Regions from separate parts of the Sphingopyxis sp. 550A genome, predicted to be linked through region 1. Evidence: riboswitches for the same ligand, from Rfam matches in the RefSeq annotation. Region 1 holds a riboswitch; the other holds the start of a gene.
What was found. A riboswitch is a leader RNA that binds a small molecule or an ion and turns the genes downstream of it on or off. The one in region 1 is predicted to bind glycine.
Positions count from the first base shown of each region.

Region 2: it holds a riboswitch for glycine, as region 1 does, so the genes downstream of both, gcvT (glycine cleavage system aminomethyltransferase GcvT) here and ACVENA_RS04890 (S41 family peptidase) in region 1, are expected to answer to the same signal.

Region 1 is NZ_CM131615.1:1,029,360-1,038,907, reverse strand. Features, by position in the region: gene ACVENA_RS04895 (hypothetical protein) at 1-1,605, shown strand, start outside; gene ACVENA_RS04890 (S41 family peptidase) at 1,801-5,055, opposite strand; glycine riboswitch at 5,156-5,247, opposite strand; gene ACVENA_RS04885 (Lrp/AsnC family transcriptional regulator) at 5,276-5,767, opposite strand; gene ACVENA_RS04880 (TonB-dependent receptor domain-containing protein) at 5,974-9,030, shown strand; gene ACVENA_RS04875 (L-serine ammonia-lyase) at 9,241-9,548, opposite strand, start outside.
Region 2 is NZ_CM131615.1:3,003,000-3,012,547, reverse strand. Features, by position in the region: gene ftsZ (cell division protein FtsZ) at 1-1,184, shown strand, start outside; gene ACVENA_RS14465 (SPOR domain-containing protein) at 1,268-3,088, shown strand; gene ACVENA_RS14460 (deoxyguanosinetriphosphate triphosphohydrolase) at 3,085-4,257, shown strand; gene ACVENA_RS14455 (NAD(P)H-binding protein) at 4,325-4,969, shown strand; glycine riboswitch at 5,029-5,126, shown strand; glycine riboswitch at 5,127-5,234, shown strand; gene gcvT (glycine cleavage system aminomethyltransferase GcvT) at 5,288-6,421, shown strand; gene gcvH (glycine cleavage system protein GcvH) at 6,425-6,796, shown strand; gene ACVENA_RS14440 (glycosyltransferase family 2 protein) at 6,836-7,654, shown strand; gene gcvPA (aminomethyl-transferring glycine dehydrogenase subunit GcvPA) at 7,658-9,016, shown strand; gene gcvPB (aminomethyl-transferring glycine dehydrogenase subunit GcvPB) at 9,049-9,548, shown strand, end outside.

The DNA.
Region 1 (9,548 bases):
CGCCTTGAGGACAGCGGCGTGGGCGGCGGCTACGCGATCGGAGAAAACGCCATTGCCGTCGGGACGGACGCCTCCGCCGACAGCGACGAAGCCGTCGCCATCGGCATGGGCGCCACCGCGCAGGACGGCAAGGCGGTGTCGATCGGGTCGCAGAATATCGCCTCGGGCAACGGCGCGGTCGCGATCGGCGATCCCAATGTCGCGACCGGCACCGGCGCGGTCGCCGTCGGCGCCGACAACACGGCCACCGGCACCGGTGCGGTGGCGCTGGGCAATGCTTCGGTCGCGAACGGCGCCAGCGCATTGGCGCTGGGCGACCAGGCCAATGCACAGGGCCGCGGAACCGTCGCGCTGGGCGAACTGACGCAGGCGACGGGACAATCGGCCGTGGCGCTGGGGCAACAGGCGCAGGCGATCGGCGACAACAGCATCGCCATCGGCGGCGGCGACACGCTGACGACGCGCGCGATCGGTGCCAACAGCATCGCCATCGGCGGCCAGGCGCTGGCGAACGGGGCCGACAGCATCATGCTGGGCAACCGCGGCGGCGCCGGGGAGGACGCCGTGGCCATCGGCGCGGGCGCCTTTGCCAGCAGCGACCGTTCGGTGGCGCTGGGCGACAGTGCGACGGCCTTTGCCGAGGGCGCGGTCGCCATCGGCGCCAATTCGACCGCAACGCGCGCCAACACCGTGTCGGTGGGGTCGGCGGGCAATGAGCGGGCGATCACCAATGTCGCCGCCGGCACCACCGATACCGACGCGGTGAACGTCGCGCAGCTCAATGCCGCGCTCGCCGCACAGGGCAATGCGGCGGCGGCCGCGCAGACCACCGCAACCACCGCGCTCGCCAACGCCGCGGCGGCACAAGGAACGGCCGATACGGCGCTGGCCAATGCCGCGACCGCGCAAACGACCGCCGATACGGCGCGCACGGAAGCCGCCGCGGCCCAGACGACCGCGACGACGGCGCTGACCAACGCCGCGGCCGCGCAGACGACGGCAAACACGGCGCTCGCAGGCGCGACCGCCGCACAGGGAACGGCGAACACCGCCCGCACCGAAGCGGCGGCGGCGCAAGGCACCGCGAACACCGCGCTCGCCAATGCCGCCACCGCCCAGACCACGGCAAACGGCGCACAGGCAGCGGCGACAACGGCGGTCCTGCGCGGCGACACCGCGGGGGTCAGCCTGGCGGCGGCGCTCGGCGGCGGCGCGAGTTATGATACGGCGACGGGGGCGGTCAGCGCGCCGAGCTATTCGGTCGGCGGCACCGCCTATCACGACGTCGGCTCGGCGATCGGCGCGCTCGATACCAATGTTGCCGCGCTCAACAGTCGCATCGATGCGCTCAGCCTCGGCAACGACCGGCGCTTTCGCGAAGCGACCGGCGGCATCGTTACCGCGATGGCGATGGGGGGCACGATGATCGTCCCCGACAGCAATGTCTCGGTCTCGTTCAACCTTGCGACCTATCAGGGCGAGCAGGGCTTCTCCGGCGCCGCGGTGGTTCGCCTGACACCGCGCGTGTACGTCAGCGGCGGCTTTGCCGGATCGACCGTCAAGGGTACGACTGGCGGCCGGGTTGGCGTGGCCTTCGGCTTCTAGAATTGAACCCCCGGCTCCCGGCCCCGGAAAAACTGGGGCTGGGAGCGTGGGGGATTCAGCCTTGCGTCGAACTCCAACGAGTTTGCTTGGCTGTGACGCCTCACCGTCAGCACTTCGCCCGCAGCGGCGGGGTGCCCAACAACCGCCGCCCTATGGTTTCAGCCACTCGAAACCGGCTAGCGAATGGAATTCCAGTCAACCCCTCGTACCCGTAACGGATTGCACATCGCGCTTGTCAGGCCCTGGCGAAGCGTTGGGAAGCGTCCCTGGGTGCCCGGATATCTGCGTGGCGAGCAGACGCGCCGCTTCCGCAAGTTGCGGATCGTCGCCACCCAGCTTCGCATCCGCGTCGAAACCGATTTCGACATCGGGCTTCACCCCTTCGCCCTCGACGATCCACGATCCGTCAGTTGCGGCGAGCGCATATTGCGGCACATTGGTCTCGGTCCCGTCGAGCAGCGGCCCGGTCGATCCGGTGCCGATCACCCCGCCCCAGGTCCGCTTTCCATAGATCGGACCCAGCTTCGCCTGCCGCCATTCATAAGCCATGGTATCGCCGTCGGACATCGTTGCTTCGTTGACGAGCAGCGCGAGTTTTCCGGTGAACACCTGCGTGAATCCGCCCCAGGGATAGGTCGTCGGATAGTCCATTCCCTTGACATGCCCGGTCGTCAGGAAGGGGCGCAGCAGCCGGTCGATGACCAGAGGCGATCCGCTGCCGCCCAGATTGCCGCGAATATCGACGATCAGCCCGTCCTTGCGGATTTGTCCGAAATAACCGCGCGCGAACTCCGCCAGCCCCTGCGGCGACATGGCTGGGATATGGACATAGCCGATCCGTCCGCCCGACACCCGATCGACGAGGCGGCGGTTATTTTCGCTCCATTCACGATAGGCCAGCCCCTCCTGGCTGGCGATCGGCTTGACGACCAGCGTCCGCTCGCCTTTCACGCCGTCGCGGCCGATCGTCAGCGCGACCTCCTTGTCCGCCTTGCCGATCAGCGCCTCGAACGGGTCGGTGCGGGCATCGAGCGCACGACCGTCGATCGCGAGCAGCCAGTCGCCGACCCGCACTTCCTTGCCGAGCGCGCCGAGCGGCGAGCGATAGAGCGGATCGACGGGGTCGCCCGCATAGATATGGCTGATGCGCCAGCGCGCTTTCGCGGCGTCGAAGACCCAGACCGCGCCGAGCGCCGCCGACCCCGGCGTCGCGGGCTGCCATTCGTCGCGCCCATCGATATAGGCATGGCCGACGTTCAGTTCCGACACCATGCGCCCAATGACCTCGGTCAGGTCGCCCCGGCTGCCGATGCGCGGCAGATCGGCGCGATAGCGCGCGCACAGCGCCGCCCAGTCGAAGCCGTGCATCTTCGCGTCGTAGAAGAAGTCGCGGTAGCGTCGACAGACCTCGTCGAAGACCGCGCGCCATTCCTCGCGCGGCGCGATCGTTCCGGTGAGGCGGCCGATGTCGAGCTTCCTCGCCTTGCCGCTGGCGGTATCGAGCAGCGCATAATCCTTCTCGCGCCGCGTCACCGCAGACGCGCTCCAGGGCAGGAAAGCCACCGCATCGACGCGATCCGCGACGGTGCGCGTTTCCTTCTTCTCGAACGAATAGGCGCTCAGCCGATAGGCATCGTCGTCCGCGATCGCCGCCGAATAGACAATATCGTCCTTGCCGACGGTGAAGGCGTCGATGTTCGCGCTCGCGATCGGCGTCGGCGCGAGGCGGTCGATCAGCCCGTCGAAATCGATCGTCGCGAGCGGCGGAACGGTTTCGTCCTTGCTCGCGGTCAGGAAGGGATCGGGTAGCCCTGCGCGAAGCGGCAGGATGGCGATCGAGCGCTGGCGCGGCACCTGGAAATTCCACTCGCGCCCCTCGAACCGGCCCCGGAACTGGCGGTCGGTCAGCGCATAGAGATAATTGCCGTCAGGCGAAAAGGCCGGCTGCGACATGTTATAGAGCGGATCGCTCGCCGCGAAGGTCTTGCCGGTCGCAACGTCGAGGATCTGTACTTGTCCCATATCGGCTGGGCCGAAGCGCGTGTAGGCGAGATAGCGGCTGTCGGGCGACCAGGCATAATCGTTGACGAAGACGCTGCCGCTGCGCCCGGCCTCGCGCATCGCTCCGCTCGCGACATCGACCAGATAGATTGCCCCGTCCTTCCCCGACAGGGCGATGCGCTTGCCGTCAGGCGCCCATTGCGGCCGCGAGAAGCGATCATGGTGACCCGAGGTGAGTTGCCGCGCGGCACCGCCGTCGGCAGACGCGATCCACAGTTCCTCCTCGCCGCCTCGGTCGGAGACATAGGCGATCCATTTGCCGTCGCTCGACATGGCGGCCTCGCGCTCCTGGGCGTCGGAACTCGCGGTTACGGCACGGACCGGTGCGTCGCCCGCGGCCAGATCGAATATGTCGCCCCGCGCCACGAAGAGCGCGCGATCGCCATCGGGCGTCGGGACGAAGCTGTCGATCGCCTCGCCATAGCGCGCGAAGCGCGGACGCGCCTGCAACGCATCCGACGAGACCCGGATCACCTGCTGCTCGGAGGCACCGGTCGCCGGATCGAAGCGCCAGATGCGGCCGTCGACCTCATAAACGATGGCTCCTGCGCGATCGGCCGACGCCCATTTCGCGTCGCTCTCGTGCCGCGTGAGCTGCTCGGCCTCGCCGGTTGCCGGATCGGCGCGGAACAGGTTCATCGCCCCGTTCCGGTCGGAGAGAAAGAAGAGGCCCTGCCGTGTCCACATCGGGTCGCGTTCGGTCGCATCGGTCCGGGTGAGCTGCCGCGCCGCGCCGCTCGACCGATCATAGATCCACAGGTCCTGCGCCCAGCCGCCGCGATAATGTTTCCAGGTTCGGAAATCGCGCGACCAGGGCGAATAGAGGATCTGCGTTCCATCGGGCGAGAAGACCCCGGCGCCGGCGCGCGCGGTGCCGGCGGGCTCGATCGTGCGCGTCGCCAGGCTGACGGTATAGAGGTTGCTCTGCGACAGCATCGCCGCGTCGCGCATCGACCGGATGAGGATGGCGCTCCCATCGGGCGTCCAGCCGACCACCTGATTATCGCTGCCCCAGCGCGTCGACAGCCCCTTGCGCGAGGGTGCGCTGGTCAGACGCCTTGCCTCGCCCCCGTTGGCGGGCATCACATAGGCCTGGTCGTCGCCATCGATGCGCGCGGTGAACGCCAGCATTTTGCAATCGGGCGAGAATTTCGCGAAATATTCGGGGCCGGGGGTGCTGGTCAGCCGCCGCGCTTCCGCCGCCGTTCCATCCTGTAGCCACAGATCGCCCGCAAAGCTGAAGACAATCCGCGATCCGCACACATCGGGATAACGGAGATAAGGATCGGCGGGGTCGGGCGCCTGCGCGGAGGCTGCGGTGGCGACGCCGCTGAGCAGTGCGGCGACGATGAAGCGCTGGCGCGCACGATCTTTTGAAAAGAAGTTCACGAACAAAGCCCCTCCCGAGCAGGTATCAGGGCCCCATCTGTCCGTGTGCCTGAGATCGTTATCCCGTCGGCGGACGCCTGCGCGCCTCTCTCCAGATTCCATGCGCCGGATGGTCCTTCGTGCCTGAGAGTTTCCGGGGCGGTTGCTCCTTCGGCGGCCTGCGCGAGGCAGGCTCTCTCCCATCCGACTCGCTCAGGATGACGCGGCGTCCGTCCGCTTGTCAAGGCCTTCCGGCGCTCTCCAGCACCCGCAGCGCCGTGGGCCGGTCGATCACGCTGCGCAGGACGAAGGAACTGCGAATCCGCGCGACATTCGGCAGGCTCGACAGCTCCTGCCGATAGGTTTCGTCGAAGTCGTGCAGCGACGGGACATGCACGAGCGCGAGGAAATCCACGTCGCCCGAGACGAACCAGCATTTCGACACCGCGCTGCATTTCTGGATCGCCGCCTCGAAGCGATCGAGCGCGTCGTCGGACTGCGACACCAGCTCCATCTGCACCAGGACGAGGATGCCGAAACCCAGCCGGTCGAGATCGAACTGCGCCGTATATCGCTCGATCACGCCATGGCCTTCGAGCAGCCGGCGCCGCCGCGCCGCGGCGTTGCTCGAAAGCCCCACCGCCTCGCCGATCGCGACATCGCTCGACCGCGCGTCCGACGCCAGGATATGCATGATTCGATAATCTAACCGATCAAGCTCAAGTGTTTCCATATTTTCCATAATAATATCGTATCACGACGATATTTCATTCCACAAGCCAATTTGGCACCGAAATTTGGTGGGATCGGCAAGGCCGATGAATGCTAGGTGTCGGTATCGGGGAAAATCAGCAAGCTCATTGCATAAACCGGACATTAGGGGGCCAGTCCGCAAACGGAAGCCAATCTGCAAGGTCCGATCAGGGAGGAGGGATCAACATGCGATTCAATTTTCATGGCGTGTCGTCGGCGGTTTTGATCGCGGCGCTCGCCCATTCGGCCGCGGCGCAGGCTCAAACCGCCGATGCGGACACCCGCGACGGCGACGCCGCAGAGGTCCGGTCGGCCGATAGCGCGACCGATACCGGCAGCAAGGAGGCGGAAAGCGACATCGTCGTCACCGGCTCGCGCCTGCCGTCGGAATTCTCGACCACCGCGCCGGTGCAGGTGCTCAAGGCGGACCGGGGCGCCGTGCTCGGCAATGCGACCGCGGCGGAGATCGTCGCGCATGCCACCGCCGCGGCAGGCACGCAGCAGATCAACAACCAGCTTTCGGCGACCGGAGCCGGCGGATCGGTTGTGCTGGGCGGCGCCAACGTCAATACGATCAGCCTGCGCAACATGAGCGCGACGCGGACGCTGACCCTGCTCAACGGCCAGCGGATCGCCCCGTCGGGAACCGGAAGCCAGGTCGCGCCGGTCGATTTCAACGTCATCCCCTCGGTCGCGCTCGACCGGATCGAGGTTCTGACCACCGGCGCCTCCTCGGTCTATGGCTCTGATGCGATCGCCGGGGTGATCAACGTCATCACTCGCAAGGGCGGCGACGGGCTCGAACTCGGCGGCTTCGCCCGCCTCCCCGAAAAGCACGGCGGGCGCTATGTCCAGGCGAACGCCTTCTGGGGCCGCAATTACGACAATTTCTACGTGACCGCGGCGCTCGAATATGACCAGCAGTTCGAGCTCGATCTCAAGGATCGGCCCCAGACCGCGTGCCGGCAGGATTTCGTCTACGATCCGACGAGCGGCGAGCGCGTCGACGCCCGCGACACTTCGGGCAACTTCCGCTGCATCAACCACAATCCGAACGGTATCTTCTTCGATCAATATTGGTACGGCGGCGCCTTCGTCTATGATCCGACGCAGGCGAACGGCCCCTATCCCCCCGCCGCGCTCGGGCTGCAGGATCCCACCAATCCGGCCCTTGCGCCGCTGCTCGACTGGGTCCGCGCCAACCGCGGCGGCTTTCCCGACACCTATCCCTATTCGCCCAACACCAGCCGCGCCTATGACGAGGCCGACTCCATCTCGCCCTATCGCCGCATCAACGCTTATGTTTCGGCGGGCGTGAACGTCGGCGACAATTCGGAGCTCTATTTCAGCGCGCTCTATTCGAACCGCCATTCGCAATCGAACGGCTGGTATTTCCTCTACCCCTTCCTGTCGGCGACCAACCCGAACAACACGGTCGGGGAGGCGCTGATCATCGCGAGCGGCGGCAATTCGTCGGGCGACGTCGGCCCGCAGATCGTCCGGCCGTTCCGCGCCGAGCAGAAGGTCGATTTCTTCCAGTCGACCGTCGGGCTGCGCGGCAAGTTCGGCGGGGGTGTGCTGCGCAACTGGAATTACGACATCAGCGCCCGCTTCGGCCTGTCGCGCGGCACCTATGGCCAGACCTTCTATTATCAGGATCGGCTCAACGCCGCGACGGCGCCCGGCATCGCGTGCGACCCCAGCCTGATCACCATTTCGGGTCCGACCGAATGCGTCTCGATCCCCTGGCTGACCAAACGCTTCCTCGTCGATCAGGACTGGACCGACACCGAACGCACCTTCCTCGAAGGCTATGAGGAAGGCCATACCAAATACGACCAGTTCGCCATCGAGGGCAGCCTGTCGGGGCCGCTGTTCACGCTGCCGGCCGGCGAGGTCGCGGGCGTGTTCGGCTTCGCCATCCGCACGGACGACCTCGACGACACGCCGGGCTACAACGCCCGCAACCACAATTATTTCGCCTTCTCGACCGCGGGGCGCACCGCGGGTTCGGACACGGTGCGCGAGGTCTATGGCGAAATCGGCGTTCCGATCGTCGCCGACAAACCCTTCTTCCACAGCCTGCGGCTGACCGCGTCGGGGCGCTACACCGACTATAAATCCTATGGATCGAACGCGACCTACCGCATCGCCGGCGCCTGGGAAATCTCGCCCGCCATCGCGTTGCGGGCCTCCTACGGCACCTCGTTCCGCGCCCCGACGATCTATGAGCTCAACCTGGCCGACCAGACCTCCTTCTTCGGCTATTTCGACCCCTGCCAGCGCTACGGCGACGGCGCGAGCGACGCCGTCGTCCAGAACTGCCAGGCAGAGGGCTTCGCGCCCGATTTCTCGCCGATCAACGACGGCATCCTCGGCGTCAGCGGCGGCGGCAAGGGCCGGCTGAAGGCGGAAACCTCGACCAACTTCAACGCCGGCGTGGTCATCCGTCCGGGCTTCGCGAACCTCCAGCTCGCGGTCGATTATTACGACATCAAGGTGAAGAACGAAGTCGACACCTTCGGCGTCACCAACATCGTCAACAGCTGCTATAATCTGACCGGCGCGCAACGTGACAGCTTCTGCAGCCTGATCACCCGCGATCCCGTGACGCAGGCCATTTCTCAGGTCGACGACCGCTATATCAACCTGTCCCAGCAGCGCGCCCGCGGCATCGACTTCGCGCTCCAGTTCGGCTTCCCGCTCGGGGCCGATGCCAATCTCGGGTTCGAGATCCGGGGCACGCGCGCCCTCGAAAATTCGATCACGCGCGACGCGCTGAGCCCCGAACTCGAACGCAACGGGCTGTCGGGCTTTCCCAAGCTCACCGGCTATGCCGAAGCGCATCTTGACTACAAAAAGCTGACCTGGTTCGTCGGCGCCAACTATGTCGGCCGCGTCGATGACACGCGCTATTGGGAGGAACAGGGCGCCTTCATCCCCGGCACGGATCATTTCCGCTTCTATGGCGCCTATGCCGGCCGAAACATTTACGGCAATTCGAACGATTTCGCCGAGGTCCGCGAAAAGCTGTCGGTCGCCGCCTATGTGACGGCCTACACCTCGGTTCGCTGGCAGATTCTCGACAAGACGACATTGCTCGCCGGGGTCAGCAACATCTTCGACCGGAAGCCGCCGGTGATCGGCCCCGATGCCTATACCTATCGGATCGGATCGGTCGCCGGGAATCAGTATAATCTGACCGGGCGCACCTTCTTCATGCGTCTCAACCAGTCATTCTGAGGTCCGGCCCTCCTTCCATCGACGCAGACCATTGTTCGCGTCGATGGATTCGGAGCGGCTGCCAAGAATTGGGCGGCCTTGATCGTGCGGCCCCGGTGGTGGCCGTGTCCGTCGAATTGCCCTGACACGCTGAAGCTTCGATGATATTCTTCACCTCGCCACGCATTTGGCGCTCAGCGCCCGCACCCGGCGGGGAATGTTACCAGCCCGTCAGCATTCGACGACGTTGACGGCCAGACCGCCAAGACTCGTTTCCTTATATTTCGAGCGCATATCCTCGCCGGTCTGGCGCATCGTCTCGATGACTGCATCGAGCGGGACGACGTGCCGGCCGTCGCCCTGAAGCGCGAGGCACGCGGCATTTATGGCCTTGACCGCCCCCATTGTGTTGCGTTCGATACAGGGAATCTGAACGAGCCCGCCGATCGGGTCGCAGGTCAGTCCGAGATTATGCTCCATCCCGATTTCGGCGGCATTTTCAATCTGCTCATTGGTGCCGCCGAGCGCGGCGACGAGGC
Region 2 (9,548 bases), 2.0 Mb from region 1:
TGAACGGCGCGCATATGTGCTTCGTCGCGGCGGGCATGGGCGGCGGCACCGGCACCGGCGCGGCGCCGGTGATCGCCAAGGCGGCGCGCGACCGCGGCATCCTGACCGTCGGCGTGGTGACCAAGCCCTTCACCTTCGAGGGGCAGCGCCGGATGCGGTCGGCGGACTCGGGCATTGCCGAGCTTCAGGACCATGTCGACACGCTGATCGTCATCCCCAATCAGAATCTCTTCCTCGTCGCCAACCCGAACACGACCTTCAAGGAAGCGTTCACCATGGCCGACGAAGTGCTCCAGCAGGGCGTCCGCGGCATCACTGACCTGATGGTCATGCCCGGCCTGATCAACCTCGACTTCGCCGACGTGCGCAGCGTGATGCGCGAAATGGGCAAGGCGATGATGGGCACCGGCGAAGCCGAAGGCGACGGCCGCGCGCTTGAGGCGGCGCAGAAGGCGATCGCCAACCCGCTGCTCGACGGCGTGTCGATGGCGGGCGCGAAGGGCGTCATCATCTCGATCACCGGCGGCGAGGACATGCGCCTGATGGAAGTCGACGAGGCCGCGAACCACATCCGCGAACTGGTCGATCCCGACGCGAACATCATCTGGGGCAGCGCCTTCAACGACAATCTCGACGGCAAGATTCGCGTGTCGGTCGTCGCGACCGGCATCGACAGCACCGGCGACACGTCGGCGCAGGCTGCGCCCGCGACGCGCAGCTTCTCGTTCCAGCCCGCGCGCACCGTCGCACCGGCTCCGGTCGCAGAGGAGCCTGTCGAGGCGGCCGCGCCCGAAACGCCGGTCGAGGCTCCTGTCGAAACCGACAATGACCCGGCCCCCGGCTTCTCGCTCGGCGACGCGCCGCAGGCCGCAGCGCCCGCCGAAGCCGTTGCCGAGGAAGAGCCGATGGAGCTCTCGCAGGTCGCGGCGCGCTACGACGATACCGCTGACGAGTTGGTGCTCAGCGAGCCCGAGGCTCCGACCGGCTATCAGCCTGCCGCCCCGGCTGCCGAAGCAGCCCCGCACGCTGCGCCTGCCGAGGATGCGCCTGCGCGCTCGCTCGGTGGCGGAACGCTGTTCGAGCGCATGTCGCGCCTGTCGCGCGGTTCGACCGCCGACCGCGAAGAGGGCAAGGAGGACGGGGTCGATATCCCGCGCTTCCTCGGACGGCAGAACAACCAGTAACAGGGCAGTAAGCGGCCGTTGCTCCGGGCAAGGCGGGCCTGAAATCGGGATGATCTGACTTGCCCTTGCGGCCATGGAAAGCGATGCGGCGACAGGGTTGGGCCGCCGGACCCGGACGGGCCCGGCGCCTGGCCGCGGTGGCGGGCGCGCTGCTGCTGACGAGCGCGATCGCCACGCCTGCGCTTGCCTTTCAGGCAGCGACGCCCGACGCGGCGACGAAAGCGGCGATGGACAAGCGCACCGCGGCGCGAACGCTGCTGTCGTCGGCGCTCGGGCGGTTGGCGACGAACAGCAATGACGCCGCGGCGCTGCTCGATGCCGGGCGCGCTTCGAACGAGCTCGAGGATTATCGCGCCGCGGTCGGCTTTCTGACCCGCGCCGAGCAGGCGAGCCCGCGCGATGGCGCGGTCAAGGCGGCGCTCGGCTCGGCGATGGTCCACATGGAAAGCCCGACGCGCGCGCTCGACTATTTCGGCGAAGCGCAGCTTCTCGGCGCGCCTGAGCGCCTGTTCCTCGCCGACCGCGGGCTCGCGCGCGACCTTTTGGGACAGCAGGATGCGGCGCAGCGCGACTATCAGCTCGCGCTGTCGATCGCCCCCAATGACGAGGTGACGCGCCGTTATGCGCTCTCGCTCGGGATCAGCGGCGAGCCCGATCGCGCGGTGCAGTTGCTGACCCCGCAGCTTCGCGCGCAGGATCGTGCGGCATGGCGGCTGCGTGCGATGATCCTGGCGATGAACGGCCGCGATGCCGAGGCGACCGAGATCGTCAATGCGACGATGCCGCCGGCGCTCGCGCAGAATATCCTGCCCTATCTGACGCAGATGGACCGGCTCAACCCGGCGCAGCAAGCCGCCGCCGCGCATTTCGGTCGCTTCCCGAGCGGCGAGCTCGGCCCGCGCCGCAAGCCGGTGCAGGTCGCCGCCGCGACGCCGGCTCCGACGCCTCCGCCCGCAGTCACAACCGGCAAAAGGGCGGAACGAAGTAAGCCGCCAGCATCGGCCATGCCGAAACCCGCTTCGAAACCGGCGCCGAAACCCGTGCCGGCCGTTTCGCCGGCGCCGCGCCCGGCAGCATCCGCGGTACCCGTTCCAGCGGCAACTCCGCCCGCGTCGCAGCCTCCCGCCGCGCATAGTCCCGCTCCCTCCGCCGCCGGCAGTCCGGCGCCGGTTCCCGCAAGGACGGAAATGGCTATCGCCACGCCGCCCGCCCCCGTTTCGTCAGCGCCTGCCCCCTCCACGGCTGCGCCCGTTGCCCCGATCGGCACCAATCCCGTGCAGTCGTCGACCCCCGTCGGTCCCGGCTTTTCGATCGCCGACGTCGGACGCCCCGCGCCGGCTCCGGCGGCGGTTCCCATGACGCCGCCGCCTTCGATCGCCCCGGCGGGAAGCGCGGTGACGCCCGAGGCGCCGCTGGCCTCGCTCGCCGCTATCGCCAGCTCGATCGAGATTCCGCCCGAGGAACTGGCGCGGCCCGACAATGCGATCGGTGCCGATACGCTCGCCAAGCTGCGCGAGGACAAGAAGCGCGCCGACGCCGCCGAAGAGGCGAAGCGCGAGAAGGAAGAGGCGGCCGCCAAGGCGAAGGCCGAAGCCGACGCGAAAGCCAAGGCCGAAGCGGCCGAAAAGAAAGCGAATCCCGCGCGCATCTGGGTGCAGATCGCGACCGGCGCCAATGCCAAGGCGCTGGCGTTCGACTATGGCAAGTTCGCGAAGAAGAACCCCGCGCTGTTCAAGGGCAAATCGGCCGCGACGACCGAATGGGGCAAGACGCGGCGCCTGCTCGTCGGGCCGTTCAAGGATCGCGCGGCGGCGCAGGACTGGCTCGGCGACTACAAGAAGGCGGGCGGCGACGGATTCCTGTTCAACAGCGACGCCGGCCAGAGCGTCGACCCGGTCAAATGAGCGTCGCCGCCTGCGCCAGCAATCCGGCGCAGAGCCGCGGCCGCCGCCACGAGGAACCCGGCCGCGTCGTGCGCGGCCCGCGCGACGCCTTTCAGCGCGACCGCGACCGCATCATCCACTCGATCGCCTTTCGCCGCCTGCGCCACAAGACGCAGGTCTTCGTCGCGCCCGACGGCGACCATTACCGCGTCCGCCTGACTCACAGCATCGAGGTCGCGCAGATCGGTCGCGGCATTGCCCGCGCGCTCGGCCTCAACGAGGATCTGACCGAGGCACTGTGCCTCGCGCATGACATCGGCCACCCACCTTTCGGCCATGCCGGCGAGGACGCGCTGAAGGCCGCGATGTTTGATCACGGCGGCTTCGATCATAACGGCCATACGCTGCGGACATTGGCGCGGCTCGAATGTCCCTATCCGCGCTTCGACGGGCTGAACCTCAGTTGGGAGACGCTGGAGGGGCTCGCCAAGCATAACGGCCCGGTGCGTCGTCCCGGCTGGGCGCTGGCCGAGATCGACGGCGAGTTTCCGCTCGACCTTGCGAGCTACGCCAGCCTTGAGGCGCAGATCGCGGCGGTCGCCGACGACATCGCCTATGACAATCACGACATCGACGATGGGCTGCGCGCGGGATTGCTGACGCTCGACCAGTTGATGGGCCAGCCGTTCGTCGCCGCCAATTACCGCGCCGTCGAGGGCCGCTTTCCCGGCGCGCCGCGCGACCGCTTGCTGCGCGAACTGGTGCGCGACCAGATCGGCGTCATGGTCAACGACGTGATCGCCGCGACCGAAGCGAACGTCGCCGCCGCCGGGGTCGCGAGCGTCGGCGAGGTCCGCGCGGCGGGCTGCACGCTCGGCGATTTCTCGGACGAACTCGCGAGGGCGGAGCGCGACCTCAAGCGCTTCATGTATGCGAACCTCTACCACCATCCCTCGCAGATCGAGGCGGCGGCGGGCGCGAAGGAGGTGGTGTCGCGCCTGTTCGGCGCCTATGCGGCCGACCCGCGCCTGATGGGCGAGGATTGGGCGTCGCGCCTGCCCGAAGGCGACAGCGCGACGGTGCGCCATATCGGCGACTATATCGCCGGCATGACCGACCGCTTTGCGATTGACCGCTTTGCGGAGATATTTGGGCGCGGGGCGGTGCCGGAGGCGTTGGCGCACGCCTGATCGACGGTGCGAAAATAACCACAGGCCCACGTTGCCAACCCGACCCGGCGCAGCTTAGGATCGCCCCATGGCGTCACCCGACATCTTGCTGCTTGGCGCAACCGGCCTCGTCGGCGGCATCGTGGCGCGGTCGGTCGCGGCGACGATCCTCGTCCGCCGCGCGCCCGATTATCAAGATTCGCAGCCGGAGATGGACGTTGCGCCCAGCGAGCAATGGCCCGCGATCATCGCCGGCCGGCGACCTGCGACCCTCATCTCCTGTCTCGGCACCACGATCCGGCAGGCGGGGTCGCAGGCAGCCTTTCGGGCGGTCGATCATGATCTGGCCCTCGCTTGCGCGCGGGCCGCGAAGGAGGCGGGCGCGCGGCATATGATCGCGGTCAGCAGCGTCGGGGCGTCGTCGCAAGCCTCCAATTTCTATCTGCGGACCAAGGGCGAGGTCGAGGATGATCTTCGCGCGCTGGCGTTCGACCGGCTCGATTTGCTTCGCCCCGGCCTGCTGACCGGCGAGCGTCAGGGGCCGCCGCGGCTGGGCGAGGGGATTGCGATGGTCGCGGCGCCGCTGACCGATGCGCTGCTCCATGGATCGCTGCGTCGCTATCGCTCGATTCCGGCAGAAAGGGTCGCACAGGCGATCGTCACCCTGACCGGCGAGCGGGCGTCCGGCGTCTATATCCACGAAAACGACGCGATCCGCGCGCTCGCCGATTGACTCCGCAAAAAGGCGACGCCAAGGCTCGGGCGTCTGTCGGGTCTCCTTGCGGAGATTCGGCCGGCCGCGCGGGAGAGCGCGGGGCAGGGCGACCTGCACCGCCACCGAAGGAGCAACCGCCCCGGAAACTCTCAGGTCAACGGACCGCGCAGGCTGGAACGGACACTCTGGAAAGCGTTCCGGCGAAGGTCGTCGGGACCACCGAAGGGGTAACTCTGCGTTCTCGCAGGGGAAACTCTCAGGTTCCCGTGACAGAGGGGGCATGGCGACAGGACGGCATCGGGCCGCGCCTTGCCATGTCAACCGCGGGAGACTGACATGACCGAAACGGACTTTACGGGCGAGGAAGCGGTTCCCACCGCAACGCTGCCGCTCGACGCCTGGCACCGCGCGAAGGGCGGCCGGATGGTCGAATTCGCCGGCTATTGGATGCCGATCCAATATGAAGGCATCATGGCCGAACATCAGTGGACGCGCGAGAATGCGGGTCTGTTCGACGTCAGCCATATGGGGCAGCTCAGTCTTGAAGGCGAAGGCGCCGTGGAAGCGCTTGAAGCGCTCGTCCCCGGCGACATTGCGGCGCTGAGGCCCGGCCGGATGCGCTATTCGCTGCTGCTCGGCGAGGATGGCGGCATACTCGACGATCTGATGATCACCAACGAGGGCGACCAGCTCGGCATCGTCGTCAACGGCGCCGTGAAGTGGGACGATATCGCACATCTGCGCGAGCATCTCCCCGACGATGTCACCCTCAATCACAGGGAAGATCACGGGCTGCTCGCGCTGCAGGGGCCGAAGGCGGCTGAAGCGCTCGCGCGTCTCGTTCCCGAAAGCGCCGGCCTTGTCTTCATGCAGGCTGCGCAGGCGACCTGGAACGGCCATGCGATCGCGCTCAGCCGCTCGGGCTATACCGGCGAGGACGGTTTCGAAATCTCGCTTCCGAACGAAGCGCTCGCGGCTTTTGCCGACGCGCTGTGCGCGATGGATGAGGTGAAACCGATCGGGCTCGGTGCGCGCGACAGCCTGCGGCTCGAAGCGGGACTTCCCCTCTACGGCCACGATCTCAGCGAAGACACCGATCCGATCGAGGGCGACCTTGGTTTTGCGATCGGCAAGCGCCGCCGCGAGGAAGCGAATTTCCCCGGCGCCGCGCGCATTCTCGGCCATCTTGCCGACGGTCCGCCGCGCCAGCGCGTGGGCCTGCTCGTCGATGGCAAGCTGCCGGTGCGTGAAGGCGCGAAGCTGTTCGACGGCAACACAGAGATCGGCGTCGTGACTTCGGGCGGCTTTGCCCCCAGCGTCGGCGCGCCGATCGCCATGGGTTATGTGCCGCGCGATCACGCGGTGCCCGGCACCGCGATCGCCGCCGAAGTTCGCGGCAAGCGCGTGCCTTGCACCGTCGCCGCCATGCCCTTCGTTCCCCATCATTATGTCCGCAAACAGGGAGGCTGACCGATGCCGCGTTATTATACCGAAGAGCATGAATGGGTCGATGTCGACGGCGACATCGCGACGGTCGGCATCACCGACTTCGCGCAGAGCCAGCTCGGCGACATCGTGTTCGTCGAGGTTCCCGACACCGGCGCCGAACTCACCGCGGGCGGTGACGCCGCGGTCGTCGAATCGGTCAAGGCCGCGAGCGACGTCTATGCGCCGGTCGACGGCGTGGTGACCGAAGGCAACGGCCAGCTCGAAGAGGATCCGGCGCTCGTCAACAGCGACCCGGAGGGCGAAGGCTGGTTCTTCCGCATGACGCTGACCGACAAGAGCCAGCTCGACGGTCTGATGAACGCCGAAGCCTACAAGGCCTTCATCGCCGATCTTTGACTTGTCCTCCCCTCCCGCCTGCGGGAGGGGGGAGATGATGTGAGCGCATCCGCCGCCCTCGCCGATTGCCGCCTGATGGTGGCGACGCCCATCTATGACGGGGCGCAGGGTAGCTATGTCCGCGCGGCGCTCGACCTCGCGTTGAAGGCGCAGGCGGCGGGCGTCGCGGTGCGCTTCGAGTTCATTCTTTACCAGCCGTCGATCACGCGCGCGCGCGATCTGCTGGCGGCGATCTTCCGCGCCAGCGATTCCACCCATCTACTGTTCGTCGACGCCGATATCGATTTCGCGGCTGACGACGTCTTTTCGATGCTGGCCGCGATGCGCGAGCGGGACGATTGCGCGATCCTTGCCGCCGCTTGCCCGCGACGAATGGTCAACTGGTCCAACGTCGCACGCGCGGTCGAGCGTGGGATGGCGAAGGACGATCCGGGCGACCTCGCGCGCTTCGGCGGCGAGTTCGCGCTGCATTTCCTGCATCGCGACCAGCGGTTCGCGCTGACCGACCTCGTCGAGTTGACGCGAGCCGGGACGGGGATGATGCTGATCCGCCGCGACGTGCTCGATGGGCTTGGCGCGCGGCACCCCGAGCTTGCCTTCCGCACCGACCCCGGCGAGCGCGCCGCGCACGGCGTCGCGGACAGCGAGCCGAGCTTCTTCCTGCCGATGATCGACCCCGACAGCCGTGAATTGCTGTCCGACGATTATGCCTTTTGCCGCCGCGCGCGCGATGCGGGCTTTCGCATCTGGCTCGCGCCGTGGGTGCGCACGACGCACAGCGGCCCCGCGATCTTCCAGGGGTCGCTTCCCGACCTCGCTCAACTTTTCTCTGTCCATTCCGCCTCTTCCACGGAGTAGTTCATGCGTTACCTTCCCCTTACCAGCGACGACCGCGCGGCGATGCTCGCCGCCGTCGGCGCGGCGTCGATCGACGATCTGTTCGTCGACGTGCCCGCCGAAGCGCGGCTCGACGGCACGATCGCCGGGCTTCCCGACCATGCCAGCGAGCTCGCGGTCGAGCGCCATATGGCGGCGCTCGCGCGGCGGAACATGGCGGCGGGCGACGGGCCTTTCTTCCTCGGCGCAGGCGCCTATCGCCACCATGTCCCGGCGAGCGTCGATCATCTGATCCAGCGCGGCGAGTTCCTGACCGCCTACACCCCCTATCAGCCCGAAATCGCGCAGGGCACGCTGCAGATGCTGTTCGAGTTCCAGAGCCAGGTCGCGCGCCTGCTCGGCACCGACGTCGCCAATGCCTCGATGTACGACGGCTCGACCGCCTGCTGGGAAGCGATTGTCATGGCGCGGCGCGTCACGCGGCGCAGCAAGGCTTTGCTCTCGACCGGGCTTCATCCGCATTATCGCAGTGTCGCGCGGACGATGGCGAACTATACCGGCGATGTGCTCGTCGATGGCGATCCGGCGCTTGAGGTCGGCACCGACTGGGCCGCGCTCGCGACGGCGGTCGACAAGGAGACGAGCTGCGTCGTCGTCCAATATCCCGACATCCTCGGCCGCATCGACGACATGGCGGCGCTGGCGGGCGCCTGCCAGGCTGCGGGCGCGCTGCTGATCGCGGTGGTGACCGAGCCCGTCGCGCTCGGCCTGATCAAGGCGCCGGGCGAAATGGGCGCCGACATCGTCGTGGGTGAGGGGCAGGCGATCGGCGTTGGATTGCAGTTCGGCGGCCCCTATCTGGGACTGTTCGGCTGCAAGGCCAAATATGTCCGCCAGATGCCGGGCCGCCTTTGCGGCGAGACCGCCGACGCCAACGGCAAGCGCGGCTTCGTGCTGACCCTCTCGACCCGCGAGCAGCATATCCGGCGCGAAAAGGCGACGAGCAATATCTGCACCAATTCGGGGCTTTGTGCGCTGGCGTTCAGCATTCATATGACCCTGCTCGGCGAGGCGGGGCTCCGCCAATTGGCGGGCATCAACCATGGCCGCGCCAAGGCCGCCGCCGCCGAACTCGCGAAGGTGCCGGGCGTATCGCTGCTGAACGGCGGTTTCTTCAACGAATTTACATTGGTCCTGCCGAAGGCGGCGCGGCCCGTCATCCATGAGCTGGCGGAGAAGGGCATTCTCGGCGGCGTCTCGCTTGGCCGCCTCTACCCGGACAATGACGCGCTCGCGAACGGGCTTGTCGTCGCGGTGACCGAGACGGTGACCGAAGAGGATATCGCCGCCTTTGCCGCGGCGCTGAAGGAGGTGCTGGCATGACCGCGCTCAACCGCGCCGGGTGGCGCCCCGAAATGAACGCCGGCGGCGTCGACGATACGACGACCTTCACCGGCAACCGCGCACTGATGCTCGAGGAGCCGTTGATCTTCGAGATCGGCGGCAGCGAGACGACCGGCGTCGATTTCGACGAGGCCGCGCCCGCCGCCGACCTCGGCGCGCTCGCGCGTTCGGCGCCGATCGGCCTGCCGGGGCTCAGCGAGTCCGAAACGGTGCGCCACTATACGCGGCTGTCGCGGCAGAATTATGCGATCGACCTCGGCCTCTTCCCGCTCGGAAGCTGTACGATGAAGCACAACCCGCGCCTCAATGAAAAGGTCGCGCGGATGCCGGGCTTCGCCGACGTCCACCCGCTCCAGCCGCAGGAAACGGTGCAGGGCGCCTATGCGGTGATCCACGAACTCGCCGAGTGGCTGATCACGCTCACCGGGATGCACAGCGTCGCCATGTCGCCCAAGGCGGGCGCGCATGGCGAGCTTTGCGGCGTCCTCTGCATCAAGGCGGCATTGGAAGC